One region of the Sulfurospirillum sp. UCH001 genome, then DNA from elsewhere that is predicted to be linked to it. Evidence: riboswitches for the same ligand, from Rfam matches in the RefSeq annotation. Region 1 holds a riboswitch; the other holds the start of a gene.
The links. A riboswitch is a leader RNA that binds a small molecule or an ion and turns the genes downstream of it on or off. The one in region 1 is predicted to bind thiamine pyrophosphate.
Positions count from the first base shown of each region.

Region 2: it holds a riboswitch for thiamine pyrophosphate, as region 1 does, so the genes downstream of both, thiC (phosphomethylpyrimidine synthase ThiC) here and thiD (bifunctional hydroxymethylpyrimidine kinase/phosphomethylpyrimidine kinase) in region 1, are expected to answer to the same signal.

Region 1 is NZ_AP014723.1:1,190,307-1,199,125, reverse strand. It holds gene UCH001_RS13490 (methyl-accepting chemotaxis protein) at 1-838, opposite strand, end outside; gene zupT (zinc transporter ZupT) at 932-1,777, opposite strand; gene UCH001_RS06000 (ferritin-like domain-containing protein) at 1,794-2,309, opposite strand; gene thiM (hydroxyethylthiazole kinase) at 2,387-3,190, opposite strand; gene cytX (putative hydroxymethylpyrimidine transporter CytX) at 3,169-4,380, opposite strand; gene thiD (bifunctional hydroxymethylpyrimidine kinase/phosphomethylpyrimidine kinase) at 4,377-5,180, opposite strand; TPP riboswitch at 5,241-5,350, opposite strand; gene UCH001_RS05980 (EAL domain-containing protein) at 5,408-7,408, opposite strand; gene UCH001_RS05975 (sensor histidine kinase) at 7,419-8,819, opposite strand, start outside.
Region 2 is NZ_AP014723.1:608,433-617,251, reverse strand. It holds gene UCH001_RS03180 (amino acid permease) at 1-1,283, opposite strand, end outside; gene UCH001_RS03175 (chemotaxis protein CheX) at 1,480-1,896, shown strand; TPP riboswitch at 2,014-2,131, shown strand; gene thiC (phosphomethylpyrimidine synthase ThiC) at 2,130-3,998, shown strand; gene UCH001_RS03165 (HugZ family protein) at 4,029-4,514, opposite strand; gene UCH001_RS03160 (cupin domain-containing protein) at 4,616-5,011, opposite strand; gene UCH001_RS03155 (MarR family winged helix-turn-helix transcriptional regulator) at 5,119-5,553, opposite strand; gene UCH001_RS03150 (AEC family transporter) at 5,668-6,594, shown strand; gene UCH001_RS03145 (hypothetical protein) at 6,641-6,889, opposite strand; gene UCH001_RS03140 (exodeoxyribonuclease III) at 7,049-7,813, shown strand; gene UCH001_RS03135 (hypothetical protein) at 7,843-8,256, opposite strand; gene UCH001_RS03130 (sulfite oxidase) at 8,268-8,819, opposite strand, start outside.

The sequences.
Region 1 (8,819 bases):
TAAGCTCTTTATGCTCTTTATCAAACACCGAACCATAACCTGAAACTTTGAACAGAACATGGTCAAGCTTTGCAAGAGCGGTAAAGACTTCAAAACTGATGTTTTGAGAGTCAGACTGAATCGTTGTCGCACTGTGTTGCAATGCATCAAATTCAACTTTGAAGTTTTCAATATGTTGATTTGATTCTAATGCAATGTTTTCAACTTCTTCATTTTGTTTAAACATCAAATTAGCATTTTGCTTAAGAACATTGATGTTCATCTCGACTTCAGCTGTTGCTTTTTGTGTTCTCTCAGCCAATTTTCTAACTTCATCAGCAACAACCGCAAACCCACGACCGTGTTCGCCAGCACGTGCCGCTTCAATCGCAGCATTGAGTGCTAAAAGATTTGTTTGATCTGAAATATCTTTAATAAGATTGATGACGCTTGCGATTTCATCGACACTATGATGAAGATTTTCCGCCATGTGACGTGACTCAACTGCAGAATTTGAAATTTGACTCAGAGAGGTTAATAGGTTGTTAGAAATAGCATTAAGATTTGAAATACTTTCTACAGTAGAACCACTTATTTCGACAATCTCTTTAGATGCCTCAAGGTTCTGTTCTATGTCATGTTGAATCTCTTTAACGCTATTGCCACAACCGCCCAACATTGTGTTAATTAGCGCTGTTTTCAAACGATTTTCACTCAGTGTAATCTGTGATGAAGCTTCAGATTGTTGTAGCATGTCTAACTTTTGCTTTAAGCTTTCATTTTCAGCTTTTAAACGTTCGTTTTCTAAACGGAACTGTTCATTACTTTCTTCTAAAATCGCCTTACTCTTTCCAAACATTCCTGTGCCCTTTTCATAATAGTTTAATGAAAAGTTTACCTAAACATCCCCTAAAAGTCCTTATATTTCGTCAGTAAATACTTATAATGTCTCTTAAATGAGTTTAAATGCAACTAAACTAACAGCCATCACCATCATTCCAAGGACGATACCTAAGATCGTTGTATGGGCATTTCCATAGACTCTTGCTGAAGGTAAAAGTTCATCAAAAGAGATATACACCATAATACCTGCAACAATACCAAAAGTAATACCCAGTGTAAGCTCACCCATAATAGGTAAAAGAAGGAAAAAACCGACCAATGCGCCAATGGGCTCAGCAAGTCCTGATATAAAAGCGTACCAAAAAGCGCTTTTTCGTTCTCCTGTTGCATGATAAATGGGTAAAGAAACTGCCATACCTTCTGGGATATTATGGATAGCAATCGCTAAGGCAATCGTAAGACCAATGTGAACATTATCAAGTGCAGCGATAAATGTAGCAAAGCCTTCGGGAAAATTGTGAATACCAATAGCAAGGGCTGTAAATATACCTGTGCGTTTGAGTGCGGAATCTTTTAGAAGAGAGTGCTCATGCCCTTCTTTGAGGACACTTAGTTCTTTGTTGGATTTTGGTTCGTGAGGATTGACATCTTCAGGGATAAACCGATCAATGAGCGCACTGATACCAATGCCTCCAAAAAAGCAAAGTAAAGCTAAAGACTCCCCTATTATAGGGCTTGCATAAATTGCACTAAAGGCTGTTTTTGACTTAAAAAGAATCTCAACAAATGAGACATAGACCATCACACCTGCTGAAAATCCCAATCCTATGGATAAGAAAGTATGACTTTTACTCTTTGAAAAAAAGGCTAAAAGAGCTCCAAATCCTGTGCTTAACCCTGCAAAGAGTGTGAGAAGAAAAGCAGGTATGAACTGCTCTAAGCTAACATCGACCATACCTGCCTCCTTAGTGTTATTGCATTGATTTCTTTAAATCGCCAATAAATTCGGTAATATCGTCATGCAAGTTTTGAAGATCTTCTTCATGCATAACTTCATCAGCTAAAATTTGAGAAACTAAGTCATATGTGACAATGTCTTTGTTACGTGTAAGATCTACGATACTAGAATACGTTGCAATGGCACACTGCTCACCTTTAATGGCATCTTTTAAAACAGCTACCACATCAAAATCATTAGGTGCATCATAACCACAATTGGTCTGTTTGAGCCAATCCGCTGGATGTAAAAGTGGAGCTCCACCTAATTGAATGATACGATCTGCAACCATAGTTGCGTGTCTGAGTTCATCTGCTGCGTGCTGAACAAGTTCTGCAATCGCTGCATCTTTCATCAACCCTTTAACCACTTTAGCTTCAATAAAATACTGATAATACGCTAACCACTCGTCAGCATAAGCACGATTGAGTGTTGTGATGATCTCTTGAACCTCAATACCTTTGATAATAGAATTTCCAACTCTTGCCATCATTGACTCCTTTATCATTGTTTATGAAGAAATCATACAGCTATCAAACTAAAATATATATTAAATAATAATTATTCCTATTTATATAAACTTATTTTAGCTTTCTCGATTAATGTCATGTAATTCATTTCACTAATTCTATCAATCAAAGCTGTGTGAAATGTTCCCATACCTTTACTTTTATCTGCTATTTCACCAGAGATAGACATCGTCAAAATCCCTGCAATTGCGCTTGGAAGTGCTTTTTTTGAAGCACCTAAAAAACTACCGATCAAAGATGTTGTCATACATCCAGTACCGGTGACATTTGTTAAAGCAACATCACCATTTTCTAGAATATAACACTCTTTTGCATCAGCTACAATATCAGTTTTACCGGTTATTGCAATCACGCATCCTAATTTTTTAGCTAAATGGGAAGCAATAATAGCACCATCACTCTCTTCTTCTAACGAATCAACTCCAGCGCTTTTAGATTCAAGCCCCGCAATGGTTTTAATCTCAGCCATATTGCCACGAATAATGCTAAACGAGATTGTATTCATGAGTTCTGCAACACTCTTTTTTCGAAAAGATGTTGCCCCTACTCCTACAGGATCAAGAACTACAGGAATCCCTTTAGCATTTGCCGCTTTACCTGCTTCTACCATAGAGGCAAGGGTTCGTTCATTTGCCGTTCCAATATTTAAAACAAGTGCATCACAAATGCCAACCATCTCTGCTACTTCGTCTATTTCATCTGCCATAATAGGAGAAGCACCAATGGCTAAAACGACGTTAGCACAGTCATTGACCGTCACATAGTTGGTGATATGATGTACCAAAGCTCGCTTTGTTTGGAGTGCTACAAAAACTTCGTTCAATTGATCTTGAATGTCCATGTTGCCATAACCTTTTTCGTAATAATAAATATCATGCTTGTTGCAAGCATCGTAGGAAGCGTTGAACCGAGTGGTAAATCAAACGTCATAAACCAATAATAGAGCCCTACTCCAATCGCCCAAACGATGAGTGCTCCTATGTGCAACGACAAAGAAGGCTCAATTTGCTCTTTTTTAAAGATAAAATAATCACTTAGCAAAATGGCAAATAACGGTCCAAAAACTGAACCTATAGCATATAAAAAGGTTTCATACTGCTCAATAGGAGTAAAAATAGCAATCAAAAGCCCAATAATAGCCATTGCAAAAGCAATTTTTCGCTCGCTCATTTGCGGGAAAATATTGGTAAATGTCACCCCTGCTGAATACGCATCAAGAAATGTTGTTGTAATGGTAGAAAGAAGTACAATTCCAAGCGCAGCAAATCCTAAATTGAGCGTCATCATCATAGAGCCTACACTTGCGTCTTTTGCATACAATGCAATCGCTAAGCCAATCGCATACATCAATGAACTACCGATAAAATACCCCATAAAACTACCAACAAGGCCAGATTTTCTACTCTTAGCAAAACGTGTATAATCAGAAATCAGAGGAAGCCATGATAGAGGCATAATGATGCTAAGCTCTAATGCAGCTCCAAAACTCATTTCATCTGTGGGTGCAGCTAGTAAAATATTGCCTTCTTTAAAAACAACTCCACATAAAATTAGTGTGAGAACAAAAAGAAGAACAACAGCTACAACATTGAGTTTTTGGAACCCTACTTTTCCAAGCCAAATCCACAGACCTATAAAAATCCCAATAGCAATTGCCCATGTATTGATACTGTCAAATCCAAAAAGTGCAACTCCAAGTTCATTAGCAGCACGTCCACCAGAAATAATCATCACAGCCGTCCAACCAATGAGTTGAAAAACATTGAGAAGTGAGAAAAGGTAGGAGCCATAATGACCAAAAGAGATGCGTGTGGACATAATGGCTGGAAGTTTACTTTGAGCTCCAATATAACCACCTAAGATTAAAATCAATCCACCAATCAGATGCCCTAACAGAATAGCTTTTAATCCTTGCTCAAACCCTAATGGCGCTAAAAGTCCACCCGTAAAAATCTCCGCCATTGAAACAGCAGCACCAAACCAAAGTGCAAAGAGCCCAAAACCACTTAAAGTTGTTTTTTCTTCCATCATGACTCAATTCCTGCTTTTGTATAAAGTGCGTAAAAATGGTGCACGGGACCAACGCCATGTCCTAATTTAAAGCCATGCGTAATCGCTTCTGTAATGTACGCTTTTGCTGCTTCAACGGCTTCTTTTACTGGTAGTCCTTTTGCAAGGTTTGCTGCGATGGCAGAAGAAAGGGTACAGCCTGTTCCATGAGTATTGATGGTTTTTAGACGAGCTGAATGTAACAGATGAAACGTCTCACCATCATAAAGAACATCGGTGGCATCATTTTCCAAATGCCCTCCTTTAACAAGAACGTATTTACAACCAAGTTTATGCAAATCAAGCGCTGCTTTTTTCATAAGCTCAATCGTATCGATTTTATAACCCACGATCACTTCTGCTTCTGGAAGATTGGGGGTAATAAGTGTCGCCATCGGTAAAAGAATGTCAATAAGTGCTCTTTTGGCTTCGGGTTGCAAAAGGTCATATCCGCTTTTCGAGATCATCACAGGATCAATCACTAAAGGCGGCAAGGAGTATTTTTTAAGTGTCTGTGCGATAATTTCGATGGTTTCAGGACGAGAAACCATACCAATTTTTACGGCATCTACACGAATGTCATCAAAAATCGCTTCAATTTGATGTTCTATAACGGATGGGGTAATGTCTTGGACATCAAAGACACCTTGAGTATTTTGCGCGGTAATGGCAGTAATAACACTCATGCCATAGGTGCTATTGGCACTAAAAGCTTTTAGATCGGCTTGAATACCTGCACCTCCGCAGCTGTCAGAGCCTGCAATCGTTAAACAATGTTTCATAAATCATTCCTCAAATCTGTTGAGATAAAAAGTTAGCAGAGGGATTTAGAGAAGATGTGTGTTATTTTGATTGAGCTTTCCTACGCTGGCATTACCCAGATCAGGTCACAAGGATCAAAGAATCACCATTCTTTATCTCAGCTGGTTTACCAGCCCTCCTAGCACTAACTATTAAAGACAATTGTACTCTGATTTATAGGTTTTTTCAAGCACAAAAAAATGCAGGTTTAAAAGCCCGAAATTCCCTTGTATTCTTCTAATAACTGTGGCTTACCAAAGTAATACCCTTGCGAATAATGCACACCAAGTGCATAAAGAATATTAAAAATTGTCTCATTTTCAACAAATTCAGCAATAGTTTTGATATTATGTTCATTGGCAAAACTCACTATCGTTTTAACAATAGAGATAGAATAATCATCCGTAGCAATATTTTTAATCAAACTGCCATCAATTTTGATAATATCTGGATCATAATCAAGGAGTCGCTCAAAATTAGAGTAGCCGCTTCCAAAATCATCAATAGCAATAGAAACACCACGCGATTTCACTTCTTGAATAAACGTTTTAATCACATCAAACTCTTTAATGCTTGCATCTTCGAGTAGTTCAAACGTGATGCGATGGGCATGTTCTTTATGGGTATCTAAAAGATTAATCAGTTTGTTACGTGTGACCTGCTCTTCAATATCAATAGCGGAAATATTGATCGTAATGTCGGCTGATGTTTGATACAACGCCTGAAATGAGTTATCCAATACTTTTTGCGTAATTTGAGTGTAATAACGCCCTTTTTTAGAAATATCTAGAAAATCTGCGGGAAACCAGAGGTTGTGATTTTCATCAACAAGTCTGACTAAAGACTCAAATTTTGCTATTTTTTTCGTTTTGTTATCAATGATAGGTTGAAAATAAGAGATAATGCCTGACGTATTTAACGCTTTTTTAACCGCAACAATGATTCCCATATTGACCTGTGCTTGGGCTTGCATCTCTAAAATCAAATCTGTGGCAAGAATAAAATTAATCTTTTTGCGCTCTGCTTTTTTAATACCAAAATGTGCACTTTGATACGGTTCTTTCCCACCAAATGCTAAACTAGCTATTAACGAAGCACTGTATTCGATTTGATTGAGATGAATGATCTCTTCTTCAATCTCTTTGAGAAGCTCTTTAATCTTTTGACCCAAGCTAAGAGCGATTAAAGGACATTTATTTTTATCAATAGCTAACGCATACTCACCAAATCCCAACGTATAAATTTTTTCAAAAGGACAGGCTTTGGCGATATTTTCTAAAAGTTTATCCCCTAATCTACGCTCTAAAAGCTCAATTAATTCATTACTATAAAAATCTTCAACAGTCGCAAAATCTTCTATCTTTAGAAGTACCACTACGGCTTCTTCGGTACTATGGATATAGTCAAAAAGTTGCTTTTTAGGGTTCATTACTTCCGTGATATCATTGTAAAGCGCGATATACTCAACCACTTCGCCTTTTTTATTGAGAATAGGTTTAATAGCTGTTTTGATGTAATAACTGCTACCATTTTTACATCGATTTTTGATAATACCCTGCCACAAGTTTCCACTGCTTATTGTTTTCCATAAATCTTGAAAAAGCTCTTGTGGTGTATCTTTATGCCGTACAATACTGTGTTTTTGACCAATGATTTCATCACGGCTAAAACCAGAAATAGTACAAAAAGCATCATTCACGTAGGTAATGACTCCATGTTTGTCAGTCTTAGAAACGATGGCACTTTTATCGGTAACTTCTAGGTATTGGGTTAAAAGTGTTTGGAGTTTATCGTGTTCTGCTTTAAGGCGAATTTTTTCAATGACTTGACTTAAAACATCCATAAATTGCCCTATTTCAATAGGTTTCAGAAGATACCCTTCAACCCCTAGACGAATACTCTCTATAAAATACTCAGCTTCGTTGTACGCTGAGAGTATCAAAACAGGCGTTTGAGGACTTAGCTTCCGAATCGCTGCTGCCATCTCTAAACCATTCATTTGAGGCATTGTAATATCGGTGATAACTAAATCAATATGATAATTTTTAAATTTTTCCAAACCATCTTCACCATCAACTGCTTCGATAACACGTCCAAAAAACTCTTCAAAAATCAACATGGAACCTGCGCGTGCCCCAACGTTATCTTCAACGTATAAAAGTGTTAAATTTCTGGCATCTACAATACATTTTTTGAAAACTGATTCCATTTATTGTCCTTTAACTTACAAGCGATGAGCGGGGTAAAGTAACTGTGAAAATAGCACCATCTAAACCATTTGATGCACATAAATTTCCACCACAATGCTCTTCAATAATTTTATGGCTCATATAAAGCCCCAATCCTGTACCGTCTTTTTTGTTTTTTGTACTAAAATAGGGCTCAAAAATACGCTCGATAACAGCACTTGAAATTCCTCCGCCATTATCACTGATTGACACAATCACACTACCATCATTTTTATACGTTGCTATTTTAATCCAAGGATTTTCTATCTTATTCTCAAGAAGAACATCTTCTGCATTTTTAATGAGATTCAGCAAAACCTGCATCAGTTCATTGGCATATGTCATTATGTATTCATTAGAGTTATACTCCATGATTAACTTAATCTTTTTGTTTTCTAAAGAGACACCAATAATTCCTAAAACCTTCTCAATAACCTCTTCTAAACTTACTTTATCTTTTGCCTTACTTGGTTTAAAAAATTGTCTAAAATCATCGATTGTTTGGCTAAGGTATTGTGCGTAACGATTAACATCGTTCAGTTTTTCAATAAAGAGTGTCTCATCAAATTTTTTCAAAGTAAGTTTTAAATGCAATCCTTGCACAGTTGAGCTAATAGCACTTAGAGGCTGTCTCCATTGATGCGCAATCATACTGATCATCTCACCCATTGAAGCAAGACGGGATTGCTGAATGAGTTGTTGATCTTTTTGCCTATTTTTTTCTACTTCTTGAACAACACGCTCTTCTAATGTAAGGTTGAGTTCTTCAAGAGCTTTTTGAGCCTTAATTTTCTCCTTTTCCCTCTCTTTGTCAATGCGGATTACAATGAGCATCACCAAGAAAATAAAAAGTAAGAAAGGAACCATGGCTTTGAGAAACCTCTCTAAACCCACAAGAAATGAAATAACTTTTTGATAATGTTTTTTAGAAAAATCCAGTGCTAAAATAGCGACACGACCATCTTTTTGAACGATAGGATATAACAGCGTTGCCCAAAGAGCATCGACTCTATCTTTTTGATAAATCACTTTTGCTTCTCGAAAACGAATCACATCTTCCCATGAAGTATCTTCTGGCTCAAAAAGCTCTTCAAACTGAAATTTGTCACTTTTTTCCTGTCCACCATCAAGAAGAACTCGAAACAAAATAGAGTCTGTATCTGGCTTATCTATGATAAAAATATTTTGAATTTTTTGTGTTTTAAACGTAGTAAGAAAGCGCTCTAATCCTTCTCTTAACTTGGGGTTTTCTCTTAATGCTGTATAGAGATTTATCGAGTCATTAGAACTTAAAATATAACGTGATATATTTTGGGATATCTCCTCAACTTCTTCAACACCTGTTCTCTCAAAACTTGTCGCAATCTCATTTTTTGTATGTGAGAAGAAAAG
Region 2 (8,819 bases), 580 kb from region 1:
AGATAAACAGAGATATTGATACCATCAATAAAAAGCATCACACCCAAAATCATCACGAAAAACGCTAGACAGATAATGTTGCCCATTGGGAACCAAAATGCTTTAAATTTAGGCTCTATGCCCTCTTTAATTTTTGCATAACGGAATTTAAGATGCGCAAAGCTAATCATAAACCAATTAACTACCAACGCTGAAACAACAAGTGCCATCAAAAACTGAAATGCACCCTCTGGCATAAAATAATTAAGCGCGACACATGTACCTGTAATGAGCGCAGAGAATAGTACGGCATTGACTGGAACGCCTTTACTGTTTAGGCGCATCATCATTTTAGGTGCATTGCCTTGTGCTGCTAAACCAAACAGCATACGTGAATTTGAGTAAACGCCACTGTTATAGACTGAAAGTGCCGCTGTTAAAACGATCGCATTGAGTACATGTGCAATAACATTTTGATTGATCGTGCTAAAAACCATTACAAATGGCGTGACTTCTTTGGTCATCTGCATCCATGGCATTAAAGACAGAAGTACCGCAAGTGCACCAATGTAGAAAATAAGAATACGGTAAATAACTTGATTGGTCGCTCTTGGAATGGTATGACTTGGATCGTCTGTTTCAGCCGCAGCAATACCAATTAACTCAAGCCCACCAAATGAGAACATGATGAATACCATCGCCATCAAAAAGCCTTTAATCCCATGTGGAAAAAAGCCGCCTTCTAATGCCCAAAGGTTACTAAAGTGTGCACTCTCGCCACCATTACCACTGACAAGCAAGTAACTACCAAATGCAATCATCGCAATAATAGCCGCTACCTTAATGATAGAAAACCAAAACTCAAATTCACCGTAAATACGGACATTGACTAAGTTTACAAGGTTAACCAAAACAAAGAAAAACGCTGCTGATGCCCATGTTGGGATGTTTGGAAGCCAAAAGTGAACAAACGTACCAATCGCTGTTAGTTCTGCCATACCTACTAAAACATAAAGAATCCAGTAGTTCCAGCCCGATGCAAAACCCGCAAATGGATGCCAGTATTTGTTTGCAAAGTGACTAAATGATCCAGCAACTGGCTCTTCAACAACCATTTCACCCAGTTGTCGCATAATCATAAATGCAATAAATCCACCCAGCGCATACCCTAAAAGTACCGCGGGACCTGTCAATTGTACGGTTGTAGAAACCCCTAAAAATAGACCTGTACCAATAGCTCCACCCAATGCAATAAGCTGGACGTGTCTATTTTGCAAGCCTCTTGAAAGCCCTTTTGTGTGCATAAAATTCCTTCAAAAAAATTAACGCGCTATTGTAGCGTTTTTCAAAAAAATTATTCCAATGCTGTGATTAAAAAATATTCTTATGTATAAAAAATTCTCTTTTTAAAATCACTTTATCATCTTAGGATTTTCTTTAATATATAATTTAAATAGTTTCAAATATAATGTTCTCTTAGCGCATATTAAGGGGTTATGAATGAATCAAGCCGTCATTGAAGCCACACGCAGTTTTTGTGAAACTATTTTATGTGAACTGCCTCAAAAAGCAGCTAATTTGGGAGAATACTTTTATGGTTCTGCCATTTCTCTTCTTGAAAACGATACAGAACACACATGGTATCTTTTCTTTGAAAAAGAGGTACTGAGTGAAATTGCATTTAACCTTCTTTTTGAAGAAAATCTTTGTGAAAATGACTTAGATGACCTTTTAAAAGAGATCGCCAACCAAATCATCGGTTCTGCAAAAGTTCTTTTAGAAGAAAAATACCCCAATAATACCTATCAACTCAATGTTCCTGAATTTATGGGCAATGTTTGTAGACCTTTTCCCATTCAGCTTCAAGACACACACCATTACCTCATCAAAAACAGTACATTTGTGATTGCACGTTAAGAAATGTAAATAAACGAAACGACACTTAAACAAACGTACTGCTTTTTAAACCCAACTCTTTTTCTTAAGTCGCCTCTTTGCATAGTTCTGTATAATCAACTTCTTTTAATTGTTTACCATTGTCTGTGGGGGTGCCGAACTTAGGGCTGAGATAATACCCCAAGAAGTCCATTAATGTGGCTTCACGAACCTGATCTGGGTAATGCCAGCGTAGGAAATAAGGAGATAAACGCATGAGTAAAGTACTCGACAATCTTGAAAAAATAGATTCATCTTACATTCAAAACTTTCCAAGTTCCAAGAAAATTTACATCCAAGGTTCACGCCCTGACATTCAAGTCCCAATGCGTGAGATAGAACTCAGTCCAACGGCTAAAAGTGATGGAACGTTCGAAGAAAACCCACCACTTCATGTCTACGATACTTCAGGTGTTTACACTGACCCAAACGTTAAAATCGACCTACACCAAGGTTTAAAGCCTATTCGTGCCAAATGGATAGAAGAAAGAGGCGATACTGAGCAACTGAGCGATTTTAGTTCTGTCTATTTTCACAAACGCCATGATGATGCCGAGCTAAACGCGCTTCGTTTCCCCAACCTCAAAAAACCACGCCGTGCAAAAAGTGGTCAAAACATCACCCAAATGCACTACGCAAAAAAAGGCATCATTACGCCAGAAATGGAGTATGTCGCCATTCGTGAAAACTGTAATCTTGAAGAGGCACGCAAAAACAAACTCCTTGGCTCTCAACACCAAGGCGAGCATTTTGGGGCAAACTTACCAGAGGTTTACACTCCTGAATTTGTCCGCCAAGAGATCGCCGCAGGTCGTGCAGTCCTTCCGCTCAATGTCAATCACCCAGAAGCCGAGCCGATGATCATCGGTCGTAACTTCATGGTCAAGATCAATGCCAACATCGGAAACTCTGCAACCACTTCATCCATCGAAGAAGAGGTCGAAAAGATGCTTTGGTCTACCCGTTGGGGTGGCGATACCGTGATGGACCTCTCCACAGGTAAAAACATCCACGAAACACGAGAGTGGATTTTGAGGAACTCAGCTGTGCCGATTGGTACCGTGCCAATTTACCAAGCCCTAGAAAAGGTCAATGGCATCGCCGAAGACTTGACATGGGAAGTATTCCGTGACACACTTATCGAGCAAGCAGAACAAGGGGTGGACTACTTCACCATTCATGCAGGTGTTCGCTTAGCATACGTACCGATGACGGCAAAACGACTAACAGGCATCGTTTCTCGAGGTGGAAGCATCATGGCTAAATGGTGTCTGCACCACCACAAAGAGAACTTCCTCTACACCTATTTTGAGGAAATCTGTGAGATTATGAAAGCCTACGATGTGGCGTTTTCACTCGGAGATGGCTTACGCCCTGGCTCACTGTATGATGCCAACGATGAAGCGCAATTTGCTGAACTGGAAACGTTGGGTGAACTTACCAAAATCGCATGGAAACATGATGTTCAAGTGATGATCGAAGGACCAGGACACGTTCCGATGCAAAAAATCAAAGAAAACATGACCAAAGAGTTAGAGGACTGTTTTGAAGCACCGTTCTATACGCTTGGACCGCTCGTCACCGACGTTGCTCCGGGGTATGATCACATCACCTCAGCTATCGGTGCAGCACAAATTGGCTGGTACGGTACCGCCATGCTCTGCTACGTTACCCCTAAAGAGCATTTAGGCTTACCAAACAGAGAAGACGTTAAAGAGGGCATCATCGCCTACAAGATCGCCGCACACGCAGCCGACCTTGCTAAAGGTTTTCCAGGAGCACAAATCAGAGATAATGCCATGAGCAAAGCCCGTTTTGAGTTTCGATGGTACGACCAGTTCAACATCGGTTTTGACCCAGACCGTGCTCGTGAATACCACGACAAAACCTTACCCGTCGAGAGTGCCAAAGTAGCACATTTTTGCTCGATGTGTGGACCAAAGTTTTGCTCCATGAAAATCTCACAAGATGTACGTGACTACGCTGCAAAAATCGGTACAGATGATGTAAGTATGGCACTTAAAAAAGGTTTGGAAGAACAAGCCGAACACTTTAAAGAGAGTGGTGGACAGATTTATCAATAAAAAGTTTTAGCCCTTTTGCAGGGCTAAAAACTACTTATTTACTCCATGATGTCCATTGCCTTCAGTTCTAGCAATCAGCTCATCCATATTTTCCCCACCCACAAAATAGGCTTTTCCAAATCCAAAGGTCGCTTCGCCGTACATTACTTTGAACTCATAGAGATTAAAGTCCAACATCTTTTTAAGTGTCCCCACCATCTTGGCATCAAACTTCTTAGCAAAAAGTCCTAACACTTCCACAAAACGCTCACTTCCTCTCTCTATCTTTTGGCTATCGCATTGTAAACTCACACGTTTTCGTGCAAACAGGTTGTCGGTTTTACTCTCGTCTTCTACAAAAAAGAGTGATGCTTTGGGATTTTTTTGCAAATTTTTAGCATGTGTTGCAATGTCGGAGATATAAACGTAAAAACGGTTATTGTTGTAAATGTAAGGTGCGTAAGAGCTAAAAGGGTGCCCTTTACTATCAAGGGTACCGATGATGGCAGTTTGAATAGTTGCGATAAATTCTTTCATGGATTCACTTTTTTATTTTTAGTCTAACACGAAGGCGTTAAAAAAGTGCTCCAAAATGCTAATTAACTCTGCAAACTAAGATTGCCTCTTTCGAGGCAATCTTATAACCACGACGGTTTTGCGTCAACCCCAACACCATCACTCTCGGTATAGCCATCTAAGCTCTTTGCTTTGGCTTGAATACAGATGAAACGAAGTGAGCTTGCATTGTCCGCTTTGATGCAACGCTCCCCTTTAGGGTCTATACGAAACGCATCGCCCTCTTTTATGGCAAACTCTTCGCCATCAATGTATAAAAGCCCTTTGCCACTAAGCACTACATAAATCTCTTCATTGTTTTTATGTGCATGTACAAAAGGAACACTTACACCTGCAGGGAGTTCATTGACAGAGACTTCTGCACCACTTAATGCCAAAACATCGTGCAGTACAACACGACCTAATGATGCGACATCACCGCATGAGATAACTTTATAATTTTGTCCTACTTTTTCCATAATTTTTCCTTTGATTGAGTTTATTGTTTATTCACACTAAATTTAAAATATAAAAATGACTTTTCGCCTCCTTAATTAATTAGATATCTAACTATATGGCTAATTTTTTACTCTCTCTTTTCAAAATTAATAATTGCTTTTTCAAGCAATATCTCGAGTAACATCCCCTCTTCTTCTCTAAGCCCCGCATAGGCTAATGCATTGAGATCTTTCGAAATAGCTTCAAAAATGGGTCTAAGCGCAAACCCTTTTTCGGTAAGAGAAATCATCGTAAAACGGGCATCCACATCTGATTTTACACGTTGTACATAACCGCTTTTTTCAAGCTTTTCTACTAGAACCGTTACTGTGGGTTTTGTTCTGTGAATTTTACGCGAGATTTCGCCCATTTCATAACTACTACCATCAAATAATAAACTTAAGATATCACCATGACTAGGCGCAATATCTGTCAGTTCATATTTTTTCAGCTCTGCAATAATAAATTTATTGGCTTTCTCTGCAAGTCTGCTGGAAAGCGCTATAAGTCTTTGATTTTTCATAAGCCGCATTATAGTTAGATATCTAATTAATGTCAAGTGCCTCATTTTATGGATAGGAGAAAGAGATTTTGCGTTACAATACCCTTTTCAAAATCTTGCACATAAAGCTTTACCATGAACATAGCGCTTTCCATTCTTGCCATTTATGTTTTCATTCTACTCGGATACATTGCCAAAAAGATTTTCAAAGAAGAGTTGGCTGAGCGCGGTATGGTCATTCTCTCGGTCTATTTTCTGCACCCCATCTTTTCATTTTGGGGACTTTCCACGAAACCGATGAGCTTAGAGCTGTTGCAAGTGCCGTTTTATTATGTCCTTTTTTCGCTTCTTACCATTGTCGTAGGATTTATTTTTGCAAGAATGTTTTTTGAAGATGTGAAAGAGCGCTCCATCATGACCATAGCCGCGGCGATTAACAACACAGGCAATTTGGGCATTCCTCTTGGCATCGCCATCTTTGGACAAGATTCTATCATCTACACCAGCATGATGAGTGTTGCCAATACCCTTATGACATATACCTTGGGTGTATTTTTTTACTCTGCAGGTACATCAAGTATGAAACAAGCATTTTTGAACATCTTTAAACTGCCCGTCATTTGGGCGGCGATGTTCGCACTTGGACTTAATTTTGCAGGCATTGTGATTCACCCTACTCTCTTTAAGTCGCTGGAAATGGGGGCGTACTGTATGGTGGTACTTCAACTCATTGTGTTTGGAATGTACCTTTACAACATGAAACTCGGAGAGCTGAACTACAAACTGTTGTTGCACGTTCACCTCATCAAATTTGTCATCATGCCTATCATTACGGTGTGGCTGCTCTTTTTTGTGTTCCCCTTAGAGCCGTTTGTTGCTTCGGTACTTTTTTTAGAACTCATCGTGCCACTGGCGGTTACCAACGTAAACATTTCAGCCCTTTATGACTGCAAACCTGTGGATGTAGCAAGCCTCATACTCTTTACTTCGCTTCTGTTTATTCCTTTTTTGCTGATGGTAAGTTACCTACTCGCTTACTTTGATATCGCACATTTGGGTTAGATTTTTTGGTAGAGATGGGTGATTTTCACATAGTCGTAAAAGTCACTTAAGAGCAAATAGCGCAACCGATGTCTTCAAAACGTTTGAGTGTCACGACATCACCGTCATTGTAAAGATTGGCGGTTTCTAAAAACTCTTTGGGATAACGCTTTTTTTCAAACGGATACTCTAAAAAGCACTTCATAAAGTTTTCAAAAAGATTGTTGATAATCAGCTCTTTCGCAGGACTTGGATAATGCAAATAGTCTTTGACTTTTTCAAACTCCCTGCAGATATACTCTAAACATTGTTGCATGAATCACTGCTTAAATGGGTATTGATAGTGCGAAAATGGGCATTAGCCCCACATGAAAAAGATAACACAGTTACTCCTTTTTAGATCACCTTTGCAAAAGATATACCAAAGCCCTTAGTTACTTATGATACCATTTCAGAGAATTAAAGGAGAATGCGTATGAAACTGATATCGTGGAATGTTAATGGCATTCGTGCTGTTGCGAGTAAAAATGCTTTTACGTGGGTCGATGAAGTTAAACCTGATGTTCTGTGTTTGCAAGAGATCAAAGCAGAAGCACATCAAATTCCTGAACCGCTTTTTCAACACCCTTTTACCTCAAAACACATCAACTCTGCAAGCAAAAAAGGCTACTCGGGTACGATGAGCTTTTCCACACGAATGTTTGAAAAAACCGATACCGCTTTACACATCGACCACACCCAAGAAGGACGTATTTTAGAGCATCACTTTGATAACATAGCACTTTTCAATGTTTACTTTCCAAATGGTCAACAAAGTGAAGAACGTCTTGCCCACAAGATGAAGTTTTACAGCGATTTTCTAGCGCATACTGAAGCATTGCGCAAAGAGGGAAAAGGCATCATCATCTGTGGCGATGTCAATACCGCGCATCGTGAAATCGACCTCACTCATCCTAAAGCCAATGAAGACACTTCAGGCTTCTTACCTATCGAGCGTGCATGGATAGACACACTTTTAGAGAAAGGGTATATCGATACCTTTAGGCATATACATGGAGATAAAACAGAGTGTTATTCGTGGTGGTCATACCGAGCGGGAGCGAGAGAGCGAAATGTTGGATGGAGGATTGACTACTTTTTTATCTCTAAAGAGCTAGAGGGACAACTAAAAGATGCGTTTATCTTACCGCATATCTATGGCTCTGATCATTGCCCTGTTGGCATAGAATTGGAGTGTTAGCCCCTATATGCATAGGAGCTAACGACGTACTATTCTTGCCATTTCACTTTTAAAGGCGAACGTCGATACACAGGGCTTTGCCCATAATGTGTTGCTAGGTAATTGATGATGCGTGGCTCATCTGCCCCCAAATCCCAAAGACCTTGGTTTTTTTGCATATACACAATGGCATCTTTCCAATACTTTTCATTCCCGCGATTTTGCGTCACGAGTGTTGCACTGTGACACGCCACCGTACAGTTCCCTTTGACGACTTCAAACCCTTCTGCGATAACAAGGCCAGTCTCTTTGTCTATTTCAGGCGATTTAGTGGTTTTTGCTTCTGCTTTTACCGTTTTAGCAGGCTCTGCTTTAACAGGCACAAGGCTCGCTTCTTCTTTTGGAGCACACCCTAACACCAAAAGCCCGATAAAAACCAACAAACTCGTTGTGATTTTTCCCATCTGAACTCCTTTTAGACAATTTTTACAGCGATGCGGTGTGTTGCATTGTTGAGATAGCCTTTAGGATTCCATCCAGGAATTACCATCGGTTGAGAAACACCTTTTTTATCAACAGCACGCGCCCACAGCTCATAATACCCTTTAGAAGGAAATTTCAAATTGGCACTAAAACGTTGCCATGCAAATTTGTTGACAGGTTTTTTGAGGTTTGCTTTGATCCATGTTGCCCCAAAGTCAATGGAAACAAACACTTCTTTAACATCACCGATGCCACTCCACGCATTGCCTCGTATTTCGACTTTATCACCGAAGTTAAATTTTGCACCGGATGCTGGGTAGGTAATAAGTGATTTGATCGGCATCTCTTCAATGACGCACATGTTGCTGTTAGGCACATCGCTTGCAGGCTCTACAGGTGTGCAAGGATTACGATAGTCGTCCACCATTTTAGGGCCATCATGTACTTTATTGCGCACGACAATGCGGTTCAACCACTTACCACTCACAGATGCTGGGTAACCTGGGATGACAAGGCGCAAAGGATAGCCATTTTGTATAGGTAG